4 regions of the Methylocaldum sp. GT1TLB genome follow, and region 4 is predicted to be linked to each of the others. Evidence: riboswitches for the same ligand, from Rfam matches in the RefSeq annotation. Region 4 holds a riboswitch; each other region holds the start of a gene.

Region 1 (4,617 bases), 2.0 Mb from region 4:
AAACGTCGATCAAGCCCGCAATATCTTCTATTACGACGTGCAGGGATTGATCGAGGATCGTATCGTCTTCGAGAGCCGAATCGTCGGCATGCTGTCCAAAGTGAAAAAGAAATAAGCGCTTGAGGCATCGAATAGCGGCTGCCGTTCAGAAACTCCGGATCGGATGATGGCTTCCGTCCGGATTCCGCGTCGACTGCCGCGGCTCGTATGGGCTGAACGGAGAGAGCGCAATCCGGCCCACCTTGACTAAACCCGCTTGGGCAACCCGCCAAACTTCACCTAACGAACGCTCCTCGGGAGCCGCGTATCCGCACGCCAGCGCCGGAAGGCGTCGGCATGATCAGGGCCGCTGTAGCGCTCTCGGAAACTCCGAAAACCCGCTCAACTGTCACGAGACCTAAACCGTTCAGTCACATTGATGGCACAAATGGCGTGTACGGTCTGTACTGGGCCGAATGGGCTCAACCCACCTTCACTAAACCAGAACAACAGGAGTGATAGATGCGTCCACGATTGATCATGATTGCCTGTGCGGCAATGACGGCAGTATTTCCCGGTCTCTTCGCCACCGCGTCGGCGTCCGATAATAGCCAAAGCGTGCAGTTGGGGCCTCGGCCGTTTTTCCTGGTTAACGATATGGAAGACGGCGAACTCAAAAACGAGCTTCGGAGATGTGCGAAAGGTCCCTTCAAAAAGACCGATTTCTCGATCGGTCACCGCGGCGCCGCTCTGCAATTTCCCGAACACACCAAGGAATCCTACGAAGCCGCGGCCCGCATGGGCGCCGGCATTCTGGAATGCGACGTGACCTTCACCAAGGATAAGGAATTGGTGTGTCGTCATGCGCAGAACGATCTTCACACGACTACGAATATCCTTGCCATCCCCGAGCTGGCCGCCAAGTGCACGAAGCCGTTCTCGCCGGCCACCTTCGATGCCAGCGGCAATCTCCTCACGCGCGCCACGGCGGAATGCCGCACCAGCGACATCACCCTGGCCGAGTTCAAAACCCTTCGCGGCAAGATGGATGCGTCAAACCCCCGCGCTAGAACCGTGGAGGAATATCTCGGCGGTACGGCGAATTTCCGCACGGACCTCTATGCCGGACCGACCAGCGGCACCCTGCTTACGCACAAGGAAAGCATCGAGCTTTTCAAGAAACTGGGCGTGAAGATGACTCCCGAACTGAAGAGCCCTAGCGTGGCCATGCCTTTCGACGGCTTTTCCCAGGAGGATTTCGCCCAGAAAATGATCGACGAGTATAAGGAAGCGCGCGTTTCCCCGAAAAAGGTCTTCCCTCAGTCTTTCAACATCGACGACGTGCTCTATTGGGTCCGCTACGAACCCGCCTTCGGCAAGCAGGCCGTGTATCTTGACGATGCCGAAACGGTCGCCGATCTGCCCGATGCTGCCACCTTGGCAAGCTATAAGACCATGGGCATCAATATCGTGGCGCCGCCGACGTTTGCTTTGTTGGACCTGGACGCCGGCGGCAACATCGTGCCCTCGGAATACGCCAGGAACGCCAAGGCCGCGGACCTGGATATCATCACCTGGACACTGGAGCGCTCCGGAATTCTCGCCGACGGTAATAATGGGTTCTATTTTCAGACCATCGATTCCGCCATCAAACGCGAGGGCGACGTAATGAAAGTGCTCGACGTGCTGGCGAAGGATGTGGGTATTCGTGGCGTCTTCGCCGACTGGGCCGCGACGGTGACCTATTACGCCAACTGCAAGGGATTGTAAGGGGCGCTGTAAACCCGATCACCGAGCGAGCGGGAGCGAGAAATCGAAGCCTCCGGCGGGGTTTTGTTGCGTGAGGTCCCAAGCCTGCATAGTTCATGAAAGGAGGGTGGGCGGAATCGAAAAGCCCTTAAAATTCAACTGCTGACATTGAATTTTTGAGGAGATTCCGCCGTGATCCATGGTACCGGACAACGTGAACTGTTCGCGCACGTGGCGCGCCGCCGGATCGGCTCATCCCGGACTTCGACGCCGCCGATGATCTCGCGGCTCCCTGGCGCCAAGCAGCACAAACCCACTTTGCCGCCACCGAGGACAAACAACGGGTGTCGGCTAGCTCTTGTTGGAAGCCCTGCGCCGGAGGGGGCTCGCCGGCGCCGAACTGGCTCGCGCGCGGTGTTCGAGCCCGAGGGTGAAGTTCCTCAAGAGTTGTCGCGGACTTTTAGCGACGCTGCGTCATGAGGATGATAATTGCAGCACTGGCCTCGGCCGTTCCGGCTGGCGGTCGGCTCGAGGAACCGGACCGGGATAAGCGCCGGCCCGGTTGTGACGTTCGGCCGCGCCGTCTGCTTCCGCAGTCAGCGAAGCAGATTTGCACCGAATCCTCGCCCATTCACCAAATGGGCTTGCCATGCGAGGCTCACGCAGCCAATTTGCTGGAACGGCGAGAGATGACGCTCATGCCGGCCAAGGCACTAGCGAGCAGCCAGAAGGCCGCTGGAACCGGTACCGCCGTCAGCGTGAGCGATCCATCCGCCTGGTAGAGAATGCTCGTCGATGTAACCGGTATGCCGCCGACCGAAGAGATGGCGGGAGGTGCGGTGGGGTTTCTGACGAACAGGGAGAACAACGACTGGCCGCCGCCGATGGTATCGGGATCGTATACCGCCGAATCATAGAAACTGGTGTTTCCGACGAAGGTAAATTCGCTCGAGGTTACGCCAAGACCGGAAGGAAACTGGGTGCTTACCGTGACGACCCCGGTTCCGCCCGTCACCGATCCCTTAAGAATATTGGTGCCGTCCGTGATGCCCGTGTCACCGGTTACGTCGCGATTGACGGCGTTGTCGAAAAACAGGTCCAGCGAGCCACTCAACACCTGGAAGTTGATGGTCCACAGCCCGTTGCCCAGATTCTGCGCGTTCGTGACTTGTGTTTGGAAAGCCGACTGGGTGGTCAACTCGTAAGAGACGTTCAGTTTGGGGTTGCTCACCGTGGAGGTGCCCAACTGATGGTTGGTGACGTAAGACTGGTACACGCCTGAATAGATGTCTCCCACCGTAATTTGGGAGGGATTGGCGATCGTGTCCGGTACGAGCAATGCCAGACCGCCGTCGCCCGCCGCGAAGTCGTAAGTATCGAAGGGACCGACCGCTTCGCCGGCCGAACCGCCCACGACGGTGTAGTCCGCGGTACCCACCCAGTTCGGCAAGGTTGCCGCACCGGCAGTACTTGAGAATCCGACGCCCGTCAAAGCGAGCGCCGAAATGATCTTACTTGGTTTCATCCGAATTACCTTTTCACTGTGTTGACGTTGAACTCACAGTGATGTCCGTGATTCTGCCCACAGGTGGTGAGCGGTGCCACGGTCCTCCCCATCACTCGGGAGGCGGCCCGGCGATCTCGACAAACGCGAGACCCGTGGCTTTCCGGCCCCGCCTCACGGCGGGTGTGGCTCTTCGGCAAACACGTTCAGCTGGTCCTACAGCTTGACGTGACCGGTAACCGACCTAAGCCTCCTTGCTCATTTTTTCGAAATACCCGGTCAAATTAAGCCGAGACTGTTACACGTCAGTTAATGATTGGTTAAATCTATGTAATCAATTTATGACAAATGACTCGTCGGAGACCGATTAGGTGGATTCTGTCCAGTCTCCCTCTCCATGAGCCAGTGAGCCAGGCTCAAAAAAGTGGACACCATCAATCGCGTAAATCCGGTGATTGGTGGTGGAACGAGATGGCGAAATTACCGAGACAGCCGTTCAAGGCCGAGCTTCGTGCGCAGGTGATGAGATGAGCCAGCGAGGGGAAACCATTCGTGCTGGAAGCGGCGCGGCGGCAGCGGATGGCGATAGACCGAAGGCACTCTGCCGATACGCCAGGTCGAATCGGCGGATCAGGTCCCGCTTGGTCCCCGGCCGCCTGCATCCGTTGGTCAGGCACCTCGAAAAACTTCGAGGTGCTCGTAAGCCAAGCCCAAGCCGCGTTTGGGCTTGGCGAAGAGAAAAACCGCCGGGAAGGTCTTGGTTCGAAGCCTGATCACGTTTCCGCCAGCCGTACCGGCCCACGTCCAGACGAAGAGCCGAGCGAATTGGGACGGGTTAGCTTTGGCAACGGCTGGGATCAAAGCCTATCTTCGTAGACTTAGAGCGTTTTCATCTCGCTCGTACGGCAAAACAGGCTTGGCGGAAGTCGTTGGCGCCTTCGGCTCGGGTGAATGGATTCAAGCATTCGTAGATACCGTCTTAGAAATCACGATGCAAGCCCATGATTGGGATCGAACGGTCGGCCGGACTTAAGGACGCCGTAGGCCAGGACGAGGAGCTTGCGCATGGCGGCGCCGACGATGAGTTTGCCGTTCTTGCCTTGGGCTTTAAGGCGCTCGCAGAAGGCCCGGATCAGTGGGTTATGGCGCCGGGCGACGATGGCCGGCATGTAAAGGGCCTTGCGGAGCAAGGCATCGCCGGTCTTGGACAGGCGGGTGTGGCCTTTCCACTTCCCGGACTGGTGCTCTTTGGGCGAGAGGCCCGCAAAGGCGGCGACGCTGCGCGCGTTTTCGAAGCGGTGAACGTCGCCCAGGGCGGCCAGCAGCACCGGGATGGTGGCGTCGCCGAAACCGGGGATGGTGTCGAGCAGGTCACGCCGTTGGCG
Region 2 (4,617 bases), 1.9 Mb from region 4:
GACGCCGCCAAGACCGATCGCGCCGGTGACGCTGCCCGCGAAATCGCCCGGATCGAACGTCAACGTGGTCGGCTTGGTTCTCCGGCCGACCGGGACGTCGACGGTAGCGCCGTTGACGGCGAATTCGAGACCCGTGGCCGGGATTTCGCCGACGCCCGGCACAATATGATCTTCCAAAATTTGCGCGTTGTTGCGCACCGCCGCGGCTTGTGCATCGAAAAATTCCTCCAGATATATGGAAGGCGCATCGGTCGCGTCCAAGGAGACGGCGGCGGCCAGCGCATCCCGGTCCAGGTTCATGATCAATGCGCCGCCGGAAACGGTGGCGGCGGTCGCCGTTGCCGGAAGGAATGCCAACCATGCGGCTAGAAATGTCAAACAGGGTGCAAGAGTTTTGCCGAATCGCGAGAGTCGGTGGCGTGTAGTCATGAGGATAAGTCCGTAACAGGTCGAAGGTGGGAGCGTTTATCCGGCCGATTGGCCGGATAAACGCGATAAACGGCCCCCGGGCGGCTCGGCAGCCCGGGTCGACGGCCTCTATTCGGCGATCAAGCGGATAAAGCCGCCTGGACCGACTTTCGGCGGGCGCCGGCCAGCAGGCTTAACAAGCCGCTGCCGAACAGCCAGACCGCTGCCGGCACCGGAACCACGGCAGGCGAAACCAGAGTGAAGGTAGCGGCTTTACCGGCGGAGTTCGAGCCGTCGCCGCCGAACAGGAAAGCGGTCATATTGGGTGACCACCAGAGTTCCCCGGTCATGAGCAATTCATCGCCATTGGTGGTAACGCTGATGTTGCGGGCATCGTAAGTGGACGTTCTGAAGCTCGTGTTGTTCCACAAGGTCCAGCCGCTGTTGACGCCGTCATTTCGATTCGCGTTGTATTCGAAGGTGTAATCTCCGGACGTCAATGTACCCGTGAAACTGCCACGGGTCATCACGACACCGTTCAACCCGATCTGGCCGTTGGCGATAAAGGCGGACGAGTCGACCAAAGCATCCTGACTGGCGTCCCAGGTCAACGTGGTGGGCTTGTTGGCGCGGCCGCCGGCGCCCGTTGGAATTCCGGTGCCGGTCAGATCGGCGGGATTGACGACGTATTCGAGCGTTGACGGCGCGGGGTAGGTGTTGGTGGGCACCGTTATGATATCCGCAATGGTCGAGTAAGTATCGGCCACCGCCTTGGGAAAGAAGTTCGCGACATAATATTCGGTTAACCCGCCAGGACCGATGGTTAGTCCTTCCAACAGGTTGTTCGGGTTGTCATAGGTAACGCTGAAAGTTCCCCCGTGCAACACACCGGCATCGGCCGAATTGGCCATGATCAGGGCAGCCGCTGCGAGAATGGTCTGTCGGATCTGCATTTTCTTGACCCCAAATTTTTGCATGGATTTTTTCCTGTGATTTGAAACATCGAGAGGTTGTGCGGCAGGCTCGAGAAATCCATAGCCCTTGAATAACTCTCACAGGAGAGGCGGCCCGGCCGTCTTGAATACCAAGACCCGCGGCTTTCCGAGTCCGCCTCGCGGCGGAGGTGGCGAAGGCGTCTCGTCCCTGAGACCGATATCATCCTGGGCCAACGGACAGGCATGCGCCCAACCGCCAGTCGTCGCTGATAAGAACCGCCGAAATGACAATGACAATAAGGCTCGAAAACTGGCGTTCTTATCGGGCAAGTCAAGCTGCTAAAGCAGATACCGTGCCAGTGAGCAGGGGTATTCCGAGACTAACAAGCTGTAATTTGAAAATACCGGGGAACGGTGGAAGCAAAGCGTAATTTACCTGGGAACACATGCCAATTTACAGGCATGTCACGGGAAAGAGGCAGCGAGTATCAGTGCATTAACAAATGTATCGTTAATGCGTAGGTATCCCGGCGCCCATGGCGGATATCAATGCGCGACAAACCGCATTATGTGGGGAGCAGGTTAAATGCCACAATTCAATGCGCATGACATCATCATAATCTGTTGTCTTATTTGACATTAATCGTCTGTCCTGTGAAATCCCGCAAGGCTTAAGGCATACAACGTAATTATTCGATGGCAATCGACAAATACACCAGGGATATTCGGGACAAACTGCGAGATTCATGCTTTTGCGGGAATATTTCCCGATATTTGTAATCCATGGACTACGTTCAGCGGACCATGGATTATTGGACTTCGTCTGGGCCGCCAAATCAGCATCATTTGCCGGCCGCACAAACGGTCGCTGCGTGCTTGAAGATACCTTGGTTTCTTCGGTTCTCGTGCCTATCCTTCAGGAAGCAGTCCTTCATCCGATCTCTTGTAGGCGATGTATGCCAAGCGTCGTTGAGCCAGAGGATGGCGGCCGTAATGGGGTGAGACGGTCACCTCGAAACCGGCGCCGGCGAGAAGACGTTCGATTTGGGCGCCGCCCAAAACGCCGATCCGGTGCCGCTCCTCGGAACGGCGGTAGCCGTGGCCGCCTTTCCTGAACACGGTAATGTCCCGAATCAACAGGTTTTCCTGCGGCTGTTCGGATATCTCCACCAACACCGCCCAATCCGGCCCTTTGCGCCAGGAGCGATAGTGCATGGGTTCGCCGTCCGAGCGGACAAGGATGTCGAATGCGAAAACGCCGCCTTTCGGCAGACAGGAAGCGATGTTCCGGAACAAGCGGTCAAGGCGCGCTTCCGACGGCGCTCCGTCGGCACAATAGTTCAGGGCTTCGCCCAGGGCCGTGACCGCGGCGCAAGGGCGGAAGTCCACATCGTACAGCGATGCGGTTTGAAACTGTGCTTCGGGCGCTGTACGCCGGGCCAGTTCGATCATCGGCGCGGAAACATCGACGCCCAAAACCGAATATCCGTGCTCCAGCAGTTTCCTCGCCCAGGTTCCGCTTCCGCAACCCAGATCGATTATCAGGCCGGAATCGAGACCCGCGGCGCGGAACAGCGCCAGCAACTCATCGCCGGCGCCATCCACCAGATCGGGGAAGCCGACGTGATGAACATAGGCGAGATCTTCCTCATAGAACGGCATCATCGTTTCGAAGCATTTTTTCGACTGGAATTCCGCCAACCCATGGGGCGGTCAAAGCCGGTCCATCCCGATGGGTTCGCCGTTATCGGCACGGGTTTTGGTCAATCGCCGTTCCGCGTCTGCTGCGGCGCTGTCCTTGCCCTGCTTTCGATACACCTCGGTCAGCGCCCAGAGCGCCCAGGCGTCATTCGGCGCTTCTCGGAGCGAAATATCGAGCTCCCGCTCCGCCCCCGCCAGATCGCCCTGGAGAAACCGCAGCGCGCCTACCGAACGGCGTATCGGGTAGTACCAGTAGGGCGGTTCCATATAGGGCAGCTTTTCCTGAAGCGCCGCCGCTCTTTCGAAGGCGGCGGCGGCGTTTCCGAGATCGCCTTCGGCCTGGGCGATGCGCGCCGAAAGCACGTCCTGGGCAATCCGAACAATGTCCGCCGCCGGGACGCCGGCTTCCGTCAATCCGGAAAAATCCGCCGTTTTGGCGATCCCGGTCAAGGCGTCGAGTTCGAGTCGTGCGTCCTGCGGCGCTCCCTTGGCCGCCGCCGCAACGCCACGGGTATAGCGCCACATGGCTTGTACGTACGGGAACTCCGAGCCCGGATCGGCCATTTTCAGGACCGTTTCGGGCGGACTGAACTGGGCGTGGGCGAAGTATGGCGCGGCCTTGACCGGTTGTACCCACGGCACCGCACGGACCGTCTCGTCGGACAGCACGCCGGCGAGTTTCTCCGCCGCCGCGAGAGCGGTTTTGCCGTCGCCCGCCATCTGCGCCGAAACCATCAGGAAATGAACGTTGTGCGGATAATAGCCTTGCGCGTAGATGCCCTTTGCGCCGGTCTCCTTCAAATATGCCTCGTCGACTTCGATGGCGGCGCGATTGGCTTCGAGAGCGTCCCGATAGCGGCCCAGCCGGTAGTAAAGGTGTCCCGGCATGTGGACCAGATGTCCCGCGCCCGGCATCAGACCGGCGAGGCGTTTCGCATAAGGTTCCGCCCGTTCGGGCCGGTCGGAAGCCTCCATCATATGGATGTAATAATGAATCGCGCCGGGATGGTCGGGGTTGTTCGCCAGCACCCGCTCCAGGACCTCTACGATTTCCGCCGTGCGCCCCTTGGGTTTGCGGCCTTGGTCAGCCCAGTAGTCCCAGGGCGCGAGATCCATCAGGCTTTCCGCGTACAACACGGCGATCTCGTCATCCTCGGGGAAACGCTGGGCGAGTTTGCCCATCGCCGTGGCGTAGGCTTGGTCCAGGCGCTTCCGGTCGGTCTTCGGATTCTTGTCGTAGCGTTTCGCGAGCGCCTCGATCAAGGCTTGCTCCTTGGGGCTCGCGTGCTTGGCAAGGGCTTTCGCCCGCTCGATCGCGGCCCAGGCCGGGCCGACCGCGGAAGGCTCCATCGGCGCATTGATATTCGGTCCCAACACCAAGGCTTCGCCCCAGAAACACATGGCGCACTGGGGATCGAGTTTCTGCGCCATGCGGAAGGCCCGTTGCGCCTCCAGATGGTTGAAGGCATAGGCCAATCTCAAACCCTGATCGAAATATTGCTGGGCGCGGGTGTTGCTCGTGGTGATCTTGTAGCTCAGCGTGCCGAGGTTGTCCCACAGGGGCGGTTCGCTA
Region 3 (4,617 bases), 1.5 Mb from region 4:
GCGCCCAGGCGCATACGATGTACAACACCTTCACCACCACTGAGCTGTCCGCCACCGACGGCTGGAACTATGGGGGTATAGGCAATCCGACCTATCCGACGGTATCGCCGGGTTGGGTCGGAACCGCCAGTGCCACCACGCTACCTTTCGGCTATGCCGGTACGTCTCATCTGAACTGGGCGGCCGAGCTTCACTCCGCGGGCAACACGCTCGAAATCTCGAAAGCAGATGCAGTAACGCGTTACGGCTTCGCCGCGGAAATCGATACCGGCGCCGGGGCCTGGCAGGACGCAGGCGTCAATGGCAGCGGAGTTCCGACGGCCAACGGGCCGACCGGCTGGAGACATCAGACCGATATTGGCTTGATCAAGGCCGAAGAAACTATGTGGGTAACACTGAATCCCGTGGTGGTTACGGGAACCGGCTACGACATTCAGAACTTTGGCATCACCGTCTTCACCGGCATGGACTCCGGTACCGGCAGTTACTCTCATCACGGCTCCTGGAACTGCCCCGGATGCACACCCGCGAAACCTTACGAAGCCGATAACCCGTTCGGCACCGTAGGACTGAGCTACTTGACTCACGATGGCACCGTCGACGGTGTAGACGGTTTGACCTTTCTGGCCCTGGCCGGTCAGGTTTATTCCATCTACCTGGGCGGCGCCGGCGTGGGGAACTGGAGTCAGAACATCGCGGAGTACAGCTTGAATATCAGCACCGCACCGGTCCCGGTCCCCGCGGCGGTTTGGCTGTTCGGCAGCGCCCTCGCGAGTTTGGTCACGCTGGGACAGCGCCGCAAGAACGTCATGGCCGTTCCCGCCTGAAACAAGACCTCGACGTATGTACACGCCTTCCTTTCCGCGCTCTAAGCGGGGAACTTTTGTGTGGAATCACCCATGAGACTGCGTGATTTGCCACGTCGGCGGCGTTTGCATGCGATTTATCTGTTTGATTAGCAATGATTATTTAGTGGCATATTTATTGTTTCAGCAAAGGCCGGGTCCGCCGCTTAGGGGGCTCGTAAAAAGACGCGATACACACGGATTCGCAAGGAATCGGCTGGCAGGGATCGCCCGAGGGATCTTTGTCGGGATGGACCGCCGTTAGGTCTGTCCGAATCGCCACACCCGCCGCGAGGCGGGGCCGGAAAGCTTCGGGTCTCGATGCTATGGAGTATTCGAGACGGCCGAGCCGCCTCCTAATGTGATGGGGAGGACCGCGGCGCAGCTCCATTGGGTACGGTGAAGCGCCGCGGACATCACTGTTAACGAGCTTTTGGACGACCACTAACAGTGACGAGGACGAATCATAGTATGAAAACCACGGCAACAATACTGGCCCTCGCGGGAATGCTCGGGGGAACATTGGTCGCTGCGCCCGAGGCGCACGCGCACGCCACGTTCAACATCGCCGGTTACGGCGACGGCACCGGCGGCAGCATCAACGGCGCCGACGGAATGCCGGGCACCGACGCGAGCGGCGTTTGGACCAACGGCGGTGTCGGCTATACCGGGAGTCTGCCCGTCATGTGGTATGCGGGCATGCACAGCGCGGCGCCGGCCGGCCGCACCATCGAGACCGGCACGCCCACATCCACCAACGGCAGCAGCCTGCAGCGGCAGATTGCCAACTATAACAACAATAACGATCCCGACCTTCCCACGGATCGAATGCTGCGGGTCGGCGGCCTTTCCTGGTCCGATCCCGACAACGGCGGACAGGGTTGGGGCCATGGAGCGGACTTCGGCCTGATCCATTGGTCCTGCGGCGGCAGCGCCCAGGGCTGCGTGGATGCCGGAGTATCGCAATTCAAAATCACTCTGGCGGACGACCTTGCCGACGGCGGCGCCAACCTCAAACTCGGCTACGCGCTTTATGGCGGCTGGGATACCGGTGCCGGCGCTTCTAGGCACGATACCTTCTTTACCGATCCGACCCCGGTAAACAATCCGCTGGGCTCCGACGATCTCACCCTGCTCGGTTGGGGCGTGGCATCCTCGGTCGGCGAGACCTTGTCGCAGGTATTCGACCTCGACACCACTTATGGGGGCGAATACACGATCATCATAGGTGCCTTGGGCGGCGTAGCCGGCAATTATCAATTGACAGTCCAGCCGGTTCCGATTCCCGCTGCCGTATGGCTGTTCGGCAGTGCCTTGGTTGGCGTATTTACCATCGGCCGCCGGACTTCGAAACCGACTCCGGCATAACTTGGCAACCAGAGAGGCAAGAGTGCCCGGGTGGAACGATCTCCCGGGCTCATCCGATCGATCTGGCCATAGAGCATTGATATGTCCCGGCTCATCCGAACACGGCAGACGCGTGCTCAAAGCGATGCCGGAGGCCTTGGGGTTGATGACCGGTTTCGGCGGGTGCCGTAACCATTCGTTTAACAATAATTTCAACGTAGTGACAGGGCCGTCCAATGCGGGCGGTGTCCGACACCTCCTCGCGACCAAGGTTTCGCAACGGCCGAGCAAGGCTCAGCGGTTCGCGCGTTGGTCGTCCATAGGAGTGGGATCGCCGTCTGTATAGCTACGTTCTTCCAATAAATCCGATCCTGGTACGAGTCCGTGAATAAAAATACGTTTCCACTTTTGGCGGCGCTGGCGCTCATGCTTGGGGGTACGGTCGCCTACCTGCTGCTTACCGATACCGAAGTTTCCAAGTCGGAGCTGGTCACAGGCCACGGCGATGTCGAAACCCTGAAGAACGCGTACAGCCGCTGGAAAACCGCTTATGAAGCTGACGGCGGCGATCGTTTTCTGACCATCCCGCTCGGTTATTCGAAAGCCTTATCCGGAGAATTCAGCCGGGCGCAGGGACGCATGCGGCTCGACCTGCTGGAGGGATGGGTGACGGTCGAAGTCAGCGGACTCGATGCGGGAGGCTACGAGGTTTGGCTGGTCGATAATAAAACCGGCTGGCACAAGGCGGGCGGACAGGAGAAGGCCAACGCCATGCAGAGGCTCGGCCGTCTCGAACCGAACAGTGAAGGGAAACGGATCTTGAAGACCCGTCTCGACGGCTTGGCCATGAGCGGATTTACCCTGGATCTGGTTGCCATTACCCGAGAGGAAGGGAATCCTGAAGAGGGGGGCATACTGTTCGGTACGCCGGGCTTCATGCAGAGACTTTATTACGGCGACAAGCCCTGGACCGTGACCCGTGTGGGCAACTTGCCGAGCACTCCCCAGCAGCATAGCGGTGGCGCGGCGAAGCCGTTCGACTTCATGCTGCCCAAGCTCGCTCACGCCGATGCCAGAGAGCGGAACGATCTCGATGCGGTTCTCGGCGCGGAGATTGCCCGAGGGCGGGAGATTTTTCTGAACGAAACCTTCGGCGGCAACGGACGCACCTGCGCCACCTGCCATCGGCCGGACAACAATCACACCATCGACCCGAAATACATCGTCAAGCTTCCGAAGGACGATCCCCTGTTCGTGGCCGAATACGACCCTGCGCTCAAGGACTTGGAAAAGCCGCAATTGCTGCGTCAACTCGGCCTGGTCCTTGCCAATGTGGACGGCTTCGACCGGCCCGGCGTCATGCGCAGCGTGCCTCATACCTTGGCCCTGGCGGCGTCGATCGGCACGGAAACTCTGGCGGACGGCGGCGAGTTCGAGGAAGACGCGAAATTTGCCAACGCCATTGGCTGGTCGGGGGACGGCGCGCCGGGAGACGGCTCTCTGCGGCTGTTCGCGCAAGGCGCCATCGCCCAGCATATGACCCGAACGCTCAATCGGGTTCCGGGTGTCGATTTTCGTCTGGCCACCGACGAGGAATTGGACGCCCTGGTCGCCTATATGCTGTCCCTGGGGCGCAGCGAGGACATCGTGCTGGCTGACCTGACGTTCACCTCTCCGTTGGTGGAGCGCGGCAAGCAGCTGTTCGACACCAAGGAAAATCCCGTCGACGGCAGCGGCAATCCGATCTTCGGTCAGACGGCCAATTGCAATGGCTGCCACCAAAATGCCGGTGCCAACAGTTCGACCACCAAGAAGAATCCGACGCGTGACAGCGGCGTGGAAAACATGCGGGATCAACCGGCGCGCCTGGTCGATGCCAGCATTCCTTATGATGGGGGATTCGGCAAAGAGGAGCACCACGCAAGAATCGACTGCGGTCCCGACTACGACCAGCCCTGCTACGGAGACGGGCGGTTCAACACCCCGTCATTGGTCGAAGCTGCGGATACGGCGCCTTTCTTCCACAACAATAGCGTCAGCACGATCGAGGAAGCGGTGGCCTATTACAACACCGATGCGTTCAATAATTCGCCCGGCTCATTGACGTCGTCCGGCAAGAACCGGCACGTCAAGCTCGACTCGTCCCAGGTCGTCGCCGTCGCGATGTTCCTGCGAACCATCAACGCGCTCGAAAACATACGGAGTTCCAATCGGATGGATCTGCAAGCGCAGAGCCTGAGCGACCGGAGCGCGACAGACATCATCCGATTGGCGGCGGCCGACACGAAGGATGCCATCGAGGTTCTGACGGAGGGTACTTTGATCGTATATCCTGAGGCCCTGACGCATCTCCGTCAGGCGCTGAAGCTTGAGAGGAACGCCGCTTCCGGCCGCGCCAAGGGCCAACGCAATGAGCTGCTGGCTA
Region 4 (4,617 bases):
TTGGGAGCCGGTCTGCTTGGTCTAGGCTTTAGGAATTGGAGAAGAAAAAAGGCATAGCTCTGAAAAGATCACAAAGACTTCTGATCAGGCAAACTAAAAAGCCGTCCCATTGGGACGGCTTTTTCTTTGAGGTTTGCTGAAGAATATCCGTTTTTTGGCAGAAACCTTTTCTGTCAACCCCTAGGCAATCCTGCAATTCCTTTTCATTTGTAAATCTGAATCGACGTTTGATTGGTGTTACCCGCCGCATCGGTGCCAGTCAGCGTGATCGTGTGCGTGCCCTTCGCGATGCTGCGGGTGTTCCAGTTATAAGAGATCGAGCCGCCGCTGGTTGAAGCTCGCACGGCGCCGTCGATGGCCAGCTTCAGCCCCTGCAATTTGACGTTATCGCTGCCAGTGCCGGTAATTTTTGTCGAGTTACCGACCTTCACGCCATTGGAGGGGCTGGTGATTTTAACCGTGGGCGGAGTTGTGTCGACGCTGTTAGCCGAGGTGGTCGCCGAGGCGGTATTGGAGAAGGCGGAGTTGCCGACGCTGTTGTAGGCGTAGACACGGTAAGAATAAGTGGTGCTGGCGCTGAGGCCAGTATTGGTGAAACTCGTGACGTTGCTGCCGAGCGAAGCGACTTCGCTCCAATTGACGCCATCCAGCGAGCGCTGCACCTTGAATCCGGTTTCGTCGCTAGACTTATCCGTCCACGTCAAGGCGATACTGCTGGATGATTGAGTAGTCGCCGCCAAACTTGTGGGGTCAGTCGGAACCGTGGGCGTCGTGGTGGTCGTGGTCGAGGACCGGAAACTGGCGACGGTGGCGCTGGTGCCATTCATGGAACGGGCGGTGTCCTGGTAGTTCGCCACCCCGGTCGGCTGGCCATTGTAATAAACGTTAGGATTAGAAAAGTGCGATATTCGTGGCGAACTGCAACTGTAGGACATGACATCGTGGAACACGCCGCAGATCCGGTAACCATAAGAGTAGGGGTACACGCCGGCGTAGGCGGAATTGTCCGGGTCGTGCATGTTGCCCTGATTGTGGCCCAATTCATGCGCCAGGGTATCGTTGCCGAGGCAGTTGTACTTGGAATCGTCATGCACGACGGCGAACGCATACGGAGCGAACCAGGAACCCAGGCTATTCATCACGTAGGCGATGCCGCAGTAGTTGCTTTCAGCAGTTATAAGCGCCACCTGATCGGCGCCGTACTGGTTGCGTAAGGAGTGTACCTCATCCATTTTGCCATCGCTGGTGCCGGTGACATCCGACAAGCTGGTCGACATGTTGCCCGTCTCGGTATAGCTGACTTCGGCCATGTTTACCAAGTTCAACTGCATGTCCACCTGGCTGTTCAGGTAGGCCTGATTGGCCTTGGTAACGGCGTTAATAATCTTGGCTTCTATGCCCGAGACGCCGCCAGCATTCACGCGGGCCTGAGGCGTGTAGACCACCAGCAGATCGATGACTTGGCCGGTGCTGGCGGCTGCGGTGGACGGGCTAGTCGAGGATGTCGTTGTACCGGCCAATTCACCGGCGGCATTAATATCCGGCGCGAGGGGTTCCGAATGCGGAGCGGTCTTGTTGGGATCGATCTGGCGGACGGCATGCGTTTTATTGCCGGCGTAGGCGATCTCGAACATTCTGCCGTCGTCCATCACGACGGTTCCGAACATCGCCTGCCCCCGAACGGCGAGGATCACCTCGCTGCTGCCTTCTTGCCCTTCGATATGACCGACCCAGGACAAACGGCCGTCGATGTCTTCGATACGATCGCGGATGGCGGTAACCGTGGTGTCGTTGAGCAGTTCGAGGGTGAGCGTATCGGCCTTCACCGCGTTGAAGTCGATGGCTACGCCCCGGCTGCGGCCCTTGATGGCTTTGATCTGCGCCTTGGCCTGCGTGGGCAGGGTCAGATTCGTGTCGCTGAATAAGCGCTGCGGCGGCGCCGCATGGACGACACCCACAATAGACGTTAAGGCTGCAAATACGCCAGCCAGTCCGAGGATATTTTTGCGGCGCGCAGCGGTGAACTTAGAATGCTGAGTCTTGTTGCTCACGTTGTGGTCCCCTAAGAGTCGAGTTGACGGCGATGGTCTCTGGGAACCCGCGGGGATGAGACAAACCAAAGCAACCTTTGGCTTGAGCTGGCAATCCCGCTGTCATAGGAGCCTGGCTCCCGTAGACCGGTAACTTTGCGCCACCACCTTTCGATGGTTTTGCCTTTTTCAGATCAAGCGGCATTAGGTCAGCGGCTCGATTTTTCTGTAGAAATAAGATTGGTCTAAATCTAGGGAATTTGTGTGATTGAGTCGGCAAAAAAGTGTTGTAGATTGTTTCATGTAGGCATTGATTGTTGTTTTTTATCAGTGGCCGTAATCGTTCGCCGGGTGGCTCCTCACCTTCGGATAAACGATGCATTGCTGCCCGTACCCCCCTTGGCACAGGTTAAGCGAATCGCAGCTTCTTTTGAGTTTGTAGCGTTGCTACGACACCGGAGTGGCTGACACGTCAAACGTTATCCGGTGCCATGGCGGTTTAGCACGCCGTATGCCAATCCGATGTTCGTTGGTGATCGGTCTGGCGAATCCTTGAATCTCTTGTATGCAGAGCAGGACTTGAGTCAGAAAATGACCGGTTCCATGGAGTGGCCGGGCAAAACATGTCTCCATTTGGCAACAGCCATGCGGCATGTGTCACTGGCCATTTCCAGGAAAAAACGAGAAAAACGCGTTATCCAGCGGCGATTTGTCCGATTATTCCGGCTGGCGACACTAGGAAGATCGTCTTGGAATGGCTAAGAGCGGAGCGGTTTGCAGTCCTGACTCGATTCACCCGAACTGTCATACGGGCACCCTTTGATGGATACGTATGATAGTTCGGGCTTAGAGCGTTTTTATCTCGCTCGTACGGCAAAACAGGCTTGGCCGAAGTCGTTGGCGCCTTCGGCTCGGGTGGATGGATTCAAGCATTCGTAGGTCGGCAATCCCTTCCCAATCGCAAACGGTCGCTTTGGTCGCGACCCTTCCGACGAAGACGCTCGACCGGGACATGGTGTCGGGAAGGGGGGCTTCGGCGCTCCAATCGCAAACGGTCATCCCAGGAGCGCTGGGATGACCCTTCCAATCGCAAACGGCCTGGCCGGGAGCGCCGGCCACGCCCTTCCCGAAGACGCCGTTTGCGATTGGGAGGGATTCCCGACCTACTCGCGAGTGCCCGTACAGTAGGTATGAAAATGCCCTAAGTACATTCCGCAAATATTTGCGGAATCTCGACAGATTGGCGGGGTTGTCCTGCAGGTTGCCTATGCCGCAAGACTTCCCTGAATGTACTTAGATAACGAATTTTTGCCTCAGTGGCAGATTCCAGCCGGTGCTACTCGATCAAGATCAGATAAAGCGTAACGCTACGATATTCGACATTCGATCAAATGCGGCGACCAAAGCGATATCGCCGACGCTCATTATCGGCGTCGTTGTCGGTCCTTCCCGTAACGCCATTGACAACCGACGCTGTTGCCGTTGTCACGACTTCACTGGGGCTGGACTCGGCTATGCCGTTATAGGCCGATACGCGATACGAGTACTCGCCGTTCGGGTTGAGTCCTGTGTCTGAGAAACTGGTGATGTCGGAGCCGAGTAACGCTACCTCTTCCCAGTTGACTCCATCGCGGGAGCGCTCCACTTTGAATCCCTCCTCGTTATCCGAGTTATCCATCCAGCGAAGATTGATTCCATCGTCGGATTGAGAGAAAGCTGCCAGCCTGCTTGGAGTCGCCGGAGCGGAAGCGGCCACTTTACTGGCACGCCACGCGGCAACCGTGGCTCGGGCTTTCTCCATCGACCAGGCGGTCGCCGCGGCCTTTGAGGGATTTATGTTCGGATCGATTCCTGTGGGTTTGCCGTTGTAGTAAACGCTAGGATTGGCGAAATTCGAAATGCGCGTTGCCCTGGTGCAGGCGTAAGACATAACCGTCCGGAAACCGCCGCTTTGGCACAGACGATGCCCATAAGAGTAGGAATAAATGCCGGCATAGCTGGAGTTGGCGCGGTCATGCGCGTTGCCCTGGTTATGGCCCAGTTCGTGCGCCAGAGTTTGCGCGGCGAGACAGTACGCTCTTGAGTCGTCATGCACGACAGCGAACGCATAAGGTGCAAAGGAGCTACTCAGCCGCGTCATTTGATAGGCGATACCGCAGTAATTGGCGTCGGCGGAAACCAGGGTCACTTGATCAGCACCGTATTGGTTGCGCCAGGAATGTACGACGTCCATCTTGCCGTCCGTTGTGCCGCGAAGATCATTAAGCGTGCGGGCCATATCGCCGCTTTCCGTGTAGTTGACCTCGGCCATGCGCACCAGGTTTAGCTTCATATGAACTTTGCTGTTGATATAGGCTTGATTGGCGGCCTCGACGGCTTTCACGATCTTGGCCTGAATGCCCGAGGTGCCGCCGGCATTGGCGCGTGCCTTCGGCGTATAGACGACCATCAGGTCCACGATCGTATCGGTGGTCGTGGCTGCGGCCATCGGCGGCTCGATGGCGGCCGTCTCGGCTTCCGAACTGACCGGCGCGTTGGCTAGATCTGGGTCCATTTCAACATCGGGAATCGGGTGTTTGTGAGGCAG

What was found. A riboswitch is a leader RNA that binds a small molecule or an ion and turns the genes downstream of it on or off. The one in region 4 is predicted to bind cyclic di-GMP.
Region 1: it holds a riboswitch for cyclic di-GMP, as region 4 does, so the genes downstream of both, pepA (flocculation-associated PEP-CTERM protein PepA) here and ACR2R1_RS20885 (zinc-dependent metalloprotease family protein) in region 4, are expected to answer to the same signal.
Region 2: it holds a riboswitch for cyclic di-GMP, as region 4 does, so the genes downstream of both, ACR2R1_RS12325 (hypothetical protein) here and ACR2R1_RS20885 (zinc-dependent metalloprotease family protein) in region 4, are expected to answer to the same signal.
Region 3: it holds a riboswitch for cyclic di-GMP, as region 4 does, so the genes downstream of both, ACR2R1_RS04705 (hypothetical protein) here and ACR2R1_RS20885 (zinc-dependent metalloprotease family protein) in region 4, are expected to answer to the same signal.

What each region holds. Positions count from the first base shown of each region.
Region 1 is NZ_CP194898.1:1,558,128-1,562,744, reverse strand. Features, by position in the region: gene ACR2R1_RS06795 (3-hydroxyacyl-ACP dehydratase FabZ family protein) at 1-115, shown strand, start outside; gene ACR2R1_RS06790 (glycerophosphodiester phosphodiesterase family protein) at 502-1,749, shown strand; gene pepA (flocculation-associated PEP-CTERM protein PepA) at 2,387-3,253, opposite strand; cyclic di-GMP riboswitch class I at 3,352-3,432, opposite strand; gene ACR2R1_RS06780 (IS110 family transposase) at 4,219-4,617, opposite strand, start outside.
Region 2 is NZ_CP194898.1:2,835,151-2,839,767, reverse strand. Features, by position in the region: gene ACR2R1_RS12330 (VPLPA-CTERM sorting domain-containing protein) at 1-429, opposite strand, end outside; gene ACR2R1_RS12325 (hypothetical protein) at 549-1,385, opposite strand; cyclic di-GMP riboswitch class I at 1,468-1,546, opposite strand; gene ACR2R1_RS12320 (class I SAM-dependent methyltransferase) at 2,253-3,008, opposite strand; gene ACR2R1_RS12315 (hypothetical protein) at 3,057-4,617, opposite strand, start outside.
Region 3 is NZ_CP194898.1:1,103,086-1,107,702, reverse strand. Features, by position in the region: gene ACR2R1_RS04710 (hypothetical protein) at 1-827, shown strand, start outside; cyclic di-GMP riboswitch class I at 1,114-1,202, shown strand; gene ACR2R1_RS04705 (hypothetical protein) at 1,317-2,213, shown strand; gene ACR2R1_RS04700 (hypothetical protein) at 2,577-4,617, shown strand, end outside.
Region 4 is NZ_CP194898.1:4,729,088-4,733,704, forward strand. Features, by position in the region: gene ACR2R1_RS20880 (cistern family PEP-CTERM protein) at 1-57, shown strand, start outside; gene ACR2R1_RS20885 (zinc-dependent metalloprotease family protein) at 204-2,051, opposite strand; cyclic di-GMP riboswitch class I at 2,138-2,225, opposite strand; gene ACR2R1_RS20890 (M12 family metallo-peptidase) at 3,418-4,617, opposite strand, start outside.